2 linked regions of the Desulfosarcina ovata subsp. ovata genome follow. Each later gene encodes a partner of the first gene's protein in a complex. Links are inferred from orthologs where the notes say so. Each region holds a gene or a part of one and is shown in the gene's direction. Other genes may lie near its edges. The genes, in order: smc and GN112_RS09165.

The links.
Region 2: the proteins of smc (region 1) and GN112_RS09165 are in contact, whole or in part, in a crystal structure (PDB 3ZGX), measured with the Bacillus subtilis proteins. The link is inferred for Desulfosarcina ovata subsp. ovata from one-to-one orthologs.

What each region holds. Positions count from the first base shown.
Region 1 is NZ_AP021879.1:2,190,812-2,195,231, forward strand. Bases 141-4,320 are described here. They hold smc (chromosome segregation protein SMC), read left to right. Parts: upstream 141-508; coding sequence 509-4,120; downstream 4,121-4,320. Other genes in these bases: pyrB (aspartate carbamoyltransferase), read left to right, coding at 141-179; ftsY (signal recognition particle-docking protein FtsY), read left to right, coding at 4,265-4,320. Outside these bases: more of pyrB, read left to right, coding at 1-140; more of ftsY, read left to right, coding at 4,321-4,420. UniProt on the Bacillus subtilis protein: Required for chromosome condensation and partitioning.
Region 2 is NZ_AP021879.1:2,012,186-2,015,414, forward strand. The notes cover bases 226-3,214. They hold GN112_RS09165 (segregation and condensation protein A), read left to right. Parts: upstream 226-1,335; coding sequence 1,336-2,094; downstream 2,095-3,214. Other genes in these bases: GN112_RS09160 (CBS domain-containing protein), read left to right, coding at 226-1,200; scpB (SMC-Scp complex subunit ScpB), read left to right, coding at 2,095-2,733; GN112_RS09175 (P-loop NTPase family protein), read left to right, coding at 2,854-3,214. In the rest of the region: more of GN112_RS09160, read left to right, coding at 1-225; more of GN112_RS09175, read left to right, coding at 3,215-3,229. UniProt on the Bacillus subtilis protein: Participates in chromosomal partition during cell division. May act via the formation of a condensin-like complex containing Smc and ScpB that pull DNA away from mid-cell into both cell halves.

The sequences.
Region 1 (4,420 bases):
TCCTCACCCCCGAGCGGGTCCGGGCCATGAAGCCCAGTGCCATCATCATGCATCCGCTGCCCCGGGTAGACGAGATTCCCAAGGATGTAGACGACGATCCCCGGGCACGCTATTTCGAGCAGGCCCAGAACGGCCTCTATATCCGCATGGCCTTGCTCTACCTTCTGCTGTCGAAATAGGATCATCCATCAAATAACCCGTTTGCCGATCCCGGACGGATAAAAAACAGCCGTCAAAGCGCCCCGGTGGCATCCCAATGTTCAAACCGGACCGATGTCACGGGGGTGGGGTCACCGTCACCGTTGGCCGGGCAATGGTGATATGGAAAGTATCCCACCACATATGGTGGCAATTATCAATCCATTCCCCCCTCAATTGTGCTTTTCACTTTACAACCCCATATTCGAATGGTATTTATTGGCCAATCTGCACCCCATATATGGGGGTATGGTCGCCACTTTCCCGGCATTTTATTCTCTATTCGGTCTCCGTCCAAAAGCAGGCAGCAATGAAACTAAAAAAACTGGATATCGTCGGTTTCAAGTCCTTTTGCGAAAAAGCCAGTATCAACTTTCCGCCGGGCATTTGTGCGGTGGTCGGCCCCAATGGTTGCGGCAAAAGCAATGTGGTCGACGCCCTGCGCTGGGTGATGGGCGAACAGAGCATCAAGCAGCTGCGCGGCAAGGACAAGGAAGACATCATCTTTTCCGGCGCCAACGGCCGGCCGCCGCTGAACCTGGCCGAGGTCTCCCTGACCCTGGTCAACGACAACGGCAGCATGCCCGAAGAGTTCCGGGATTTCAGCGAAGTGATGGTGACCCGCCGGCTCTACCGCAGCGGCGAAACCGCCTACCTGATCAACAAACAGCCCTGCCGGCTCAAGGACATTCACAATATCTTCATGGGCAGCGGGGCGGGCTCGCGCACCTACTCGGTGATTCAGCAGGGCAACATCGGCGCCATCACCGACGCCGGTCCGAACGAACGCCGGGTCTTCATCGAGGAGGCGGCGGGGGTAACCCGCTACAAGATGCGCAAAACCGAAGCCCTGCGCAAGGTGGATGCCACCAATCAGAACCTGCTGCGGGTCAAGGATATCATCACCGAAATCGATCGTCAGATGGCCGGGCTCAAACGCCAGGCCCAGAAAGCCGAACGGTTCAAAGCCCTCAAGGCCGAGGCCCGACAGATCGACATCCTCCTGCTCTGCCACCACGACACCGATCTGCGCCGCCAGATGGAAGCCCTGGCCGGCATGCTCAAATCACTCAAAGACGAGGACATCGGCCAGAACACCCAGTTGAAACAGATCGATGCGGCCGTCGAGGCAATCAAGCTGCGCCGTTTCGAAAAGGACCGTGACATCGCCGCGCAAAAATCGCGCAAGTTCGAAATCCAGCGCAAAATCGACCGCATGGAGGCCGACCTGATCCATCTCAAGACCGACCGGGAACGGCTGGTGGGTGAAGTGGCCGAACTGGAGGCGGCCCGCGCCGACCTTGCGGCCAAAAACGACGACATCGTCAGCGAAATCGACCAGGTTCAGCAGCAGCACGGCCGCCTGCAAACCCAGATCGATGATCTGAAGGCCGCTATTGCCCGTGAAAATACCGACTCGGCAGCCCTGCGCGATCAGATCAGCAGCCTGAACCAGGCCATGGAAACGGCCAAGAGCGATTTGATGAAAATGGTCGCCGAAGAGGCCCGGGTGAAAAACAGCCACCAGAACGCGTCCAACAACCGCGAATCCCTCAAACGGCGCCTGCGGCGGATTGACGAGGAGACCGCCCTGGCGGAAAAAACCGTCCGCGAGGCCACCACCCGCCGCGAGACCGCCGATGCCGAACTGGCCCAGATCAAAAACGATATCCGCGATCTGGACGAACGGATCGCCGAGCGGAAACAGGAACTGGACCGCGCCATCAGCGGTCTCTCCGCCCAGGTCAAGGCCACCCAGACCCTGGAGATGGAACGTAACAAGGCCCACAGCAGTCTGGCGGCCCTCAAAAAAATGGAAGCCAACCTGGACTGGTACAAGGACGGGGTTAAAACGGTGCTCAAGGCCGCCCGGGAACCCGATCCCCAGACCGGCGGCGCCCCCTTAAACGGCATCGTCGGCCTGCTGGCCGATGTGATCGAGCCGGCGACCGGATGGGAGACCGCCGTGGAGGCGGCCCTGGGCGAATCCCTGCAGTACATCCTGGTTCAGGATCAGACCGTCGGTGCGGCCGCCATCGACCACCTGCAGCAGGCCCGGGCCGGTCGTTGCGGATTTATTCCTGTGGGGGCCATCCGAGCCATTGACGATCGTCCGGAAAAACTGCCGGATCCTGAGCAGCGCCTTTTGAACCACGTTCAGGTCAAGGAGGGCTATGCGCCGGTTGCCGGCGCCCTGCTCGGTCATGTGGCCGTCTCCGACACCCTGGCCAACGCCCGTGAAATATACAACCGCAACGGTCGCGTGCAGACCGTGGTCACCCGCGACGGCGACCTGCTCTCCCATCAGGGGGTGATGATCGGCGGCAGCCCGGAAAAACTGTCTGGCATCCTGGCCAAGAAACAGGAGCTCCGCAGCCTGGCACAAACCTGCGCCCAATTGGACAGCCAGGCCGAGGCGGCCCACCGGTCCCAGACGGAAATGGAAGCGCACGTCCGCGACCTTGAAAAAACCCTTCAGGAGACCATCAGCGAAAAAAGCCACGCCGCCCAGGATGCCATGGAGGCCGAAAAAGCCCTCTACCGCACCGACGAGGACTTGAAAAATGCCAGCCGTCATCTGGATATCGTCCGCCTGGAGCAGGAGCAGCTCATGGGTGAGGAGATGGATCTGGATGAAGAGATCGAGCGCACCAACACCCTGCTGGCGACCCTCGCCCGCGACGTCAGTGAGGCTCAGGAAAATGTGGCCCGCAGTTCGGCACGCATCGATGAAACCGCCCGAAAGATGGAAGACTTCAACCAGCGGATCGTCGACCTGAAGCTAAAGCGCACCTCGGCTGGCGCCAACCTGGACAATTGTGCCAGCACCCTGCGGCGACTGAAGGATTTCCAGGCTGACGGCATCCGCCGGCTGGAACAGCTGACGGGCGACATCGCCGCCAAAAGGGCCAAGCTGGATGGGTCCGGCAAACGCGATGAAATTCTCAAGCGCGATCTGGACGCCCACTACAATGCCCTGAAGGAACTGGAAAGCCGACTCAGCGAGGATGAAAAGACCTTTAGCGACATCGACGCCCGCCTGAAGGAAAGCGACGCCCGGATCTCCGAAATCCAGACCCAGCGCGAGAAACTGCACCAGAAAATCCGGACCCTGGAGATGGACCTGGCTGAAAAGCGCATCAAGCGCGAGAACCTGGAGAACCGCTGCCAGGAGTACTACCATTGCGCCATCGCCGACCTGGCACCGCCCCAAGCTGAGGAATCCGCGGAAGCGACCGAACCCGATGCCGGCGAAATGGAAAAACAACTTTCCGCCATCCGTCAGAAACTCAGCACCATCGGAGATGTCAACCTGGAGGCGATCCGCGAGTACGAGGAGCAGAAGGAGCGTTTCGATTTTCTGAGCGAGCAGCGCGACGATCTGGTCAAGGCCATTGACGGCCTGCACCGGGTGATCCGCAAGATCAACCGCATCACCCAGGAGCGCTTCATGGACACCTTCAACAAAATCAACGAGAAATTGCAGGAGGTGTTCCCGCGGCTATTCCAGGGCGGCAGCGCCCGCCTGGTGCTTACCGAGCCCGACAATCCCCTGGAGACCGGGGTGGAGTTCATGGTCTCCCCGCCCGGAAAAAAGCTGACCCGCATGAGCCTTTTGTCCGGTGGCGAGAAGGCCCTGTCGGCGATCAGCTTCATCTTCTCCATTTTTCTGCTCAAGCCGGCATCGTTCTGTCTCATGGACGAGATCGACGCCCCCCTGGATGACGCCAATGTCATGCGCTTCAACAACCTGATGAAGGTGATCGGTGAGAAGTCCCAGATCATCATGATCACCCACAACAAAAGCAGCATGGAATTCGCCGACACCCTGTTCGGCATCACCATGGAACAGAAAGGCCTCTCTAAGGTGGTCTCGGTCAACCTGGATCATGACACGGCCAAGGAACTGACCGCCGCATAACCCCAACATAACGAGGGTGAAAAAAAATCATGGCCAAAGCTTGCAAAAGCGGTCGGTCAAGGCATATTTAGGGTCGTAAAACCTGGCTCAACACAAAACAGAATCCGGATTCATAAAAAATCCATCACGATGGTAAGGATATCCATGGCACTCAATTGGTTCAAAAAGAAAAAAGACAAAACCGACGATAGTGAAGCTCCGGCCGCCCCCGAAACACCGTCGGCCACCGCCTCCACCGGATCGGAAGCCGGTAATTCGCCAGCGGCCGATTCCGAATCGCCCCAGCCCGCCCCTCCGGCC
Region 2 (3,229 bases), 180 kb from region 1 along the record:
CGCGACAACGAAGACATCGATGTGGTGGTCGAAGGCAATGGGATTACTTTCGCAAAAACCTTTTCCCGAAAATATGGCACCCGCACCCATACCCATCAAAAATTCGGCACCGCAGTGATTATCTTCCCCGACGGATTCAAGATCGATGTGGCCTCGGCAAGGATGGAATATTACCAATTTCCGGCATCGCTTCCGGTGGTTGAGATGAGTTCCATCAAAATGGACATGTTTCGCCGCGATTTCACCATTAACACCCTGGCCGTCCAGCTCAATCCAAATAAATTCGGTCGATTGATCGATTTTTTTTCCGGGCAGAAGGACATCAAGGACAAGGTCTTGCGCGTTCTACACAACCTCAGTTTTGTGGAAGATCCCACACGGGTCTTCCGGGCCCTGCGGTTTGAGCAGCGTTTCGGCTTCACCATCGGCAAGCTGACCTCCAGCCTGATCGACAATGCTGTTAAAATGGAGTTTTTCAAGCGACTGTCCGGCAAAAGGGTCTATACCGAACTTGTCTTGATCCTGAAGGAGGAAAACCCCGCACCGACGATCATGCGGCTTCTCGACTATGATCTGCTGCGGGTCATTCATCCCCGGATGAAAATTGAAAAGGATCTGAAACGGTTGCTGGATAGCGCAAAAAAAGTGGTTGATTGGCACGATCTGCTGTTTATCGATGAAACTTACGAGCGCTGGACCGTCTATTTCATGGTTCTGCTTCGCCATTGCGACTTGAAAACAACTCATGAAATCTGCAGCCATCTGACCGTGGCGCCGCGACATGCAAAAATGTTCACCGAAACGCGCATCGGTGTGGGAAAGCAACTAATGTCTCTGGAGCGGCGCAAGAGGATAACCCATGCAGAGATATTCAATCTGCTCAAAGGGTTTAAAACCGAGGTCATCCTCTATATGATGGCCAGCACCCAGTCGGAAAGTGCCAAAAAACGGATCTCGCTGTATCACACCCAACTGCGTAACGTGACCATCACCATCACCGGCAAGGATCTTTTGGCCATGGGCCTCAAACCGGGCCCTTTGTTCAGCCGGACCCTACAGGCGGTATTGGATGCCAAACTCAATGGGCAGATCAAAACCCGGGAGGACGAATTCACTTTTATCGGTAAGCAACTGAAGGATACGGATGCGAAAAGGCCCGCCGGAAACAGGAAACCACCCGGGCCGGGTAATGGGAGATAGAACCAGGGCAAGCGCATCGATACAATCGTAAATAATCATGAATAAGAGTGTCACCGCCTGAGCGACCTTTTTGCTTGATTGCCTTTTCGCTTGCCGTTAATTTACGGCATTCAACCCCAATGGAACCGTTACCTCATGGTACTGATAACGGACAACCTGGCCGACGATAATTCTGCAGACCGTGACGATAGACGCTATCAGGTCAAGCTACAGAACATTTTCGAAGGCCCCATGGATCTTCTGGTCCACCTGATTAAAAAGGCGGAGGTGGATATTTATGACATCCCCATCTCCCGGATTACCGAGCAGTACCTGGCCTACCTGGAGTGGATGAAGCAGATGAACATCGATTTTGCCGGGGATTTCGTCCTCATGGCATCCACCCTGACGCATATCAAATCCAGGATGCTGCTGCCAAAACAATTGGGGGAAGAGGAAGATGAGGATCCCCGGCTGGAGATCACCCGGCCTCTATTGGAGTACCTGCGCATCAAATCCGCAGCAGAGCAGTTGGCCGAACGCGACCTTCTGGGGGAAACCACCTTTACCCGCAAACCGGAAAACGATCTTCTGAAAGAAGTCGAGGACGACCAGGTGATCCATATCGGCCTGTTTGAACTGATCGATGCCTTCCAGCGCATCCTGGAAAAAGTCACGCCGGGCCACCGCGTCGATCTCACCCGGGACCGCATCTCGGTTCAACAGCGCATCACCCAGCTGACAGAGATTCTGGAAGAGAAGGAATCCCTGACCTTTGACGAACTGTTTTCGGACGGTCGCGAGCGCGCCGACATCATCGTCACTTTTCTGGCCCTCTTGGAAATGGCCAAACTCGGGCTGGTGCGTATCGCCCAACACGTCCCCACGGGAATCATCCGGATTTTTTATCAGTAAATGGCTGAAGACCTGAAATACATTATCGAAAGCCTGCTTTTTGTCGCGGAAACACCGTTGACTCTGGAGCAACTCAAAGGGGTGCTCGAAGGCGAGGAGACCGCTGCCATCAAAGCGGCCCTGGAATCACTGATCGCGGATTACGACACCCGCAACGGCGGCTTCGTGCTCCGGCAGGTGGCCGGTGGCTACCAGTTCCGCACCCAGGGCCGATTTAACGAATGGATCAAACGCCTCATCAAGCCCAACGCCCCGCGCCTCAGCAAAGCGGCCCTGGAAACCCTGGCCATCATCGCCTACAACCAGCCCATCATCCGCAGCGACATCGAGCACATCCGGGGGGTGGACAGCGGCGGCGTGATCCGCATGCTCATGGAGCGCAAACTGATCCGCGTGCTGGGCAGAAAAGAGATTCCCGGCCGGCCGTTGATCTACGCCACCACCAAACATTTTCTTGAGGTGTTTGAGTTGAAGGATCTTAAGGATCTGCCGACGCCTAAGGAGATTGAGGAGCTGGGTAAATCGCGACTCGAGGAGGAGGAGCCGGAGGATGAAATCCAGACCAATGCTGAACCCGCGGCGATGCCGGGTGTCTCGGAAAACGGAGAAGCCGGTGAGGTCTCCCTTAACAACAGTTGAAAAACTGGGTTTGTGGCAAAATTGTCAACGACAACCAACCCTTGACACCAAATAAATTTTTTGCCAACTTAAATATGTTCCACCTGTTGATACCACAATCCATTGAGAGGAAGAACGGAGATGGCTCGTATCCATTTTGTAGGCGGCGAAAAGGGTGGTGTTGGCAAATCCGTACTATCCAGAATATTGGCGCAATACCACATCGACCAAGGGAAACCCTTTGGTGCCTTCGATGGCGACCTATCGCATGGTGATCTGATACGTTATTACGGTGAATACACAGAGACCGTGGACATCCGTACCTTTGAGAGTGCCGACCGGATCGCAGAAGAGGCCGCAGAATCAGGTCGTGACGTTATTGTCGATTTGCCTGCCCAAGCTTCCTTTAATTTGGATCGATGGATGGCGGATACCGGTTTGGTGGAATTCAGCAATGATATCGGCGTGGTCCTTACATTGTGGCATATAATGGACGATGGTACCGACTCAATCCGCC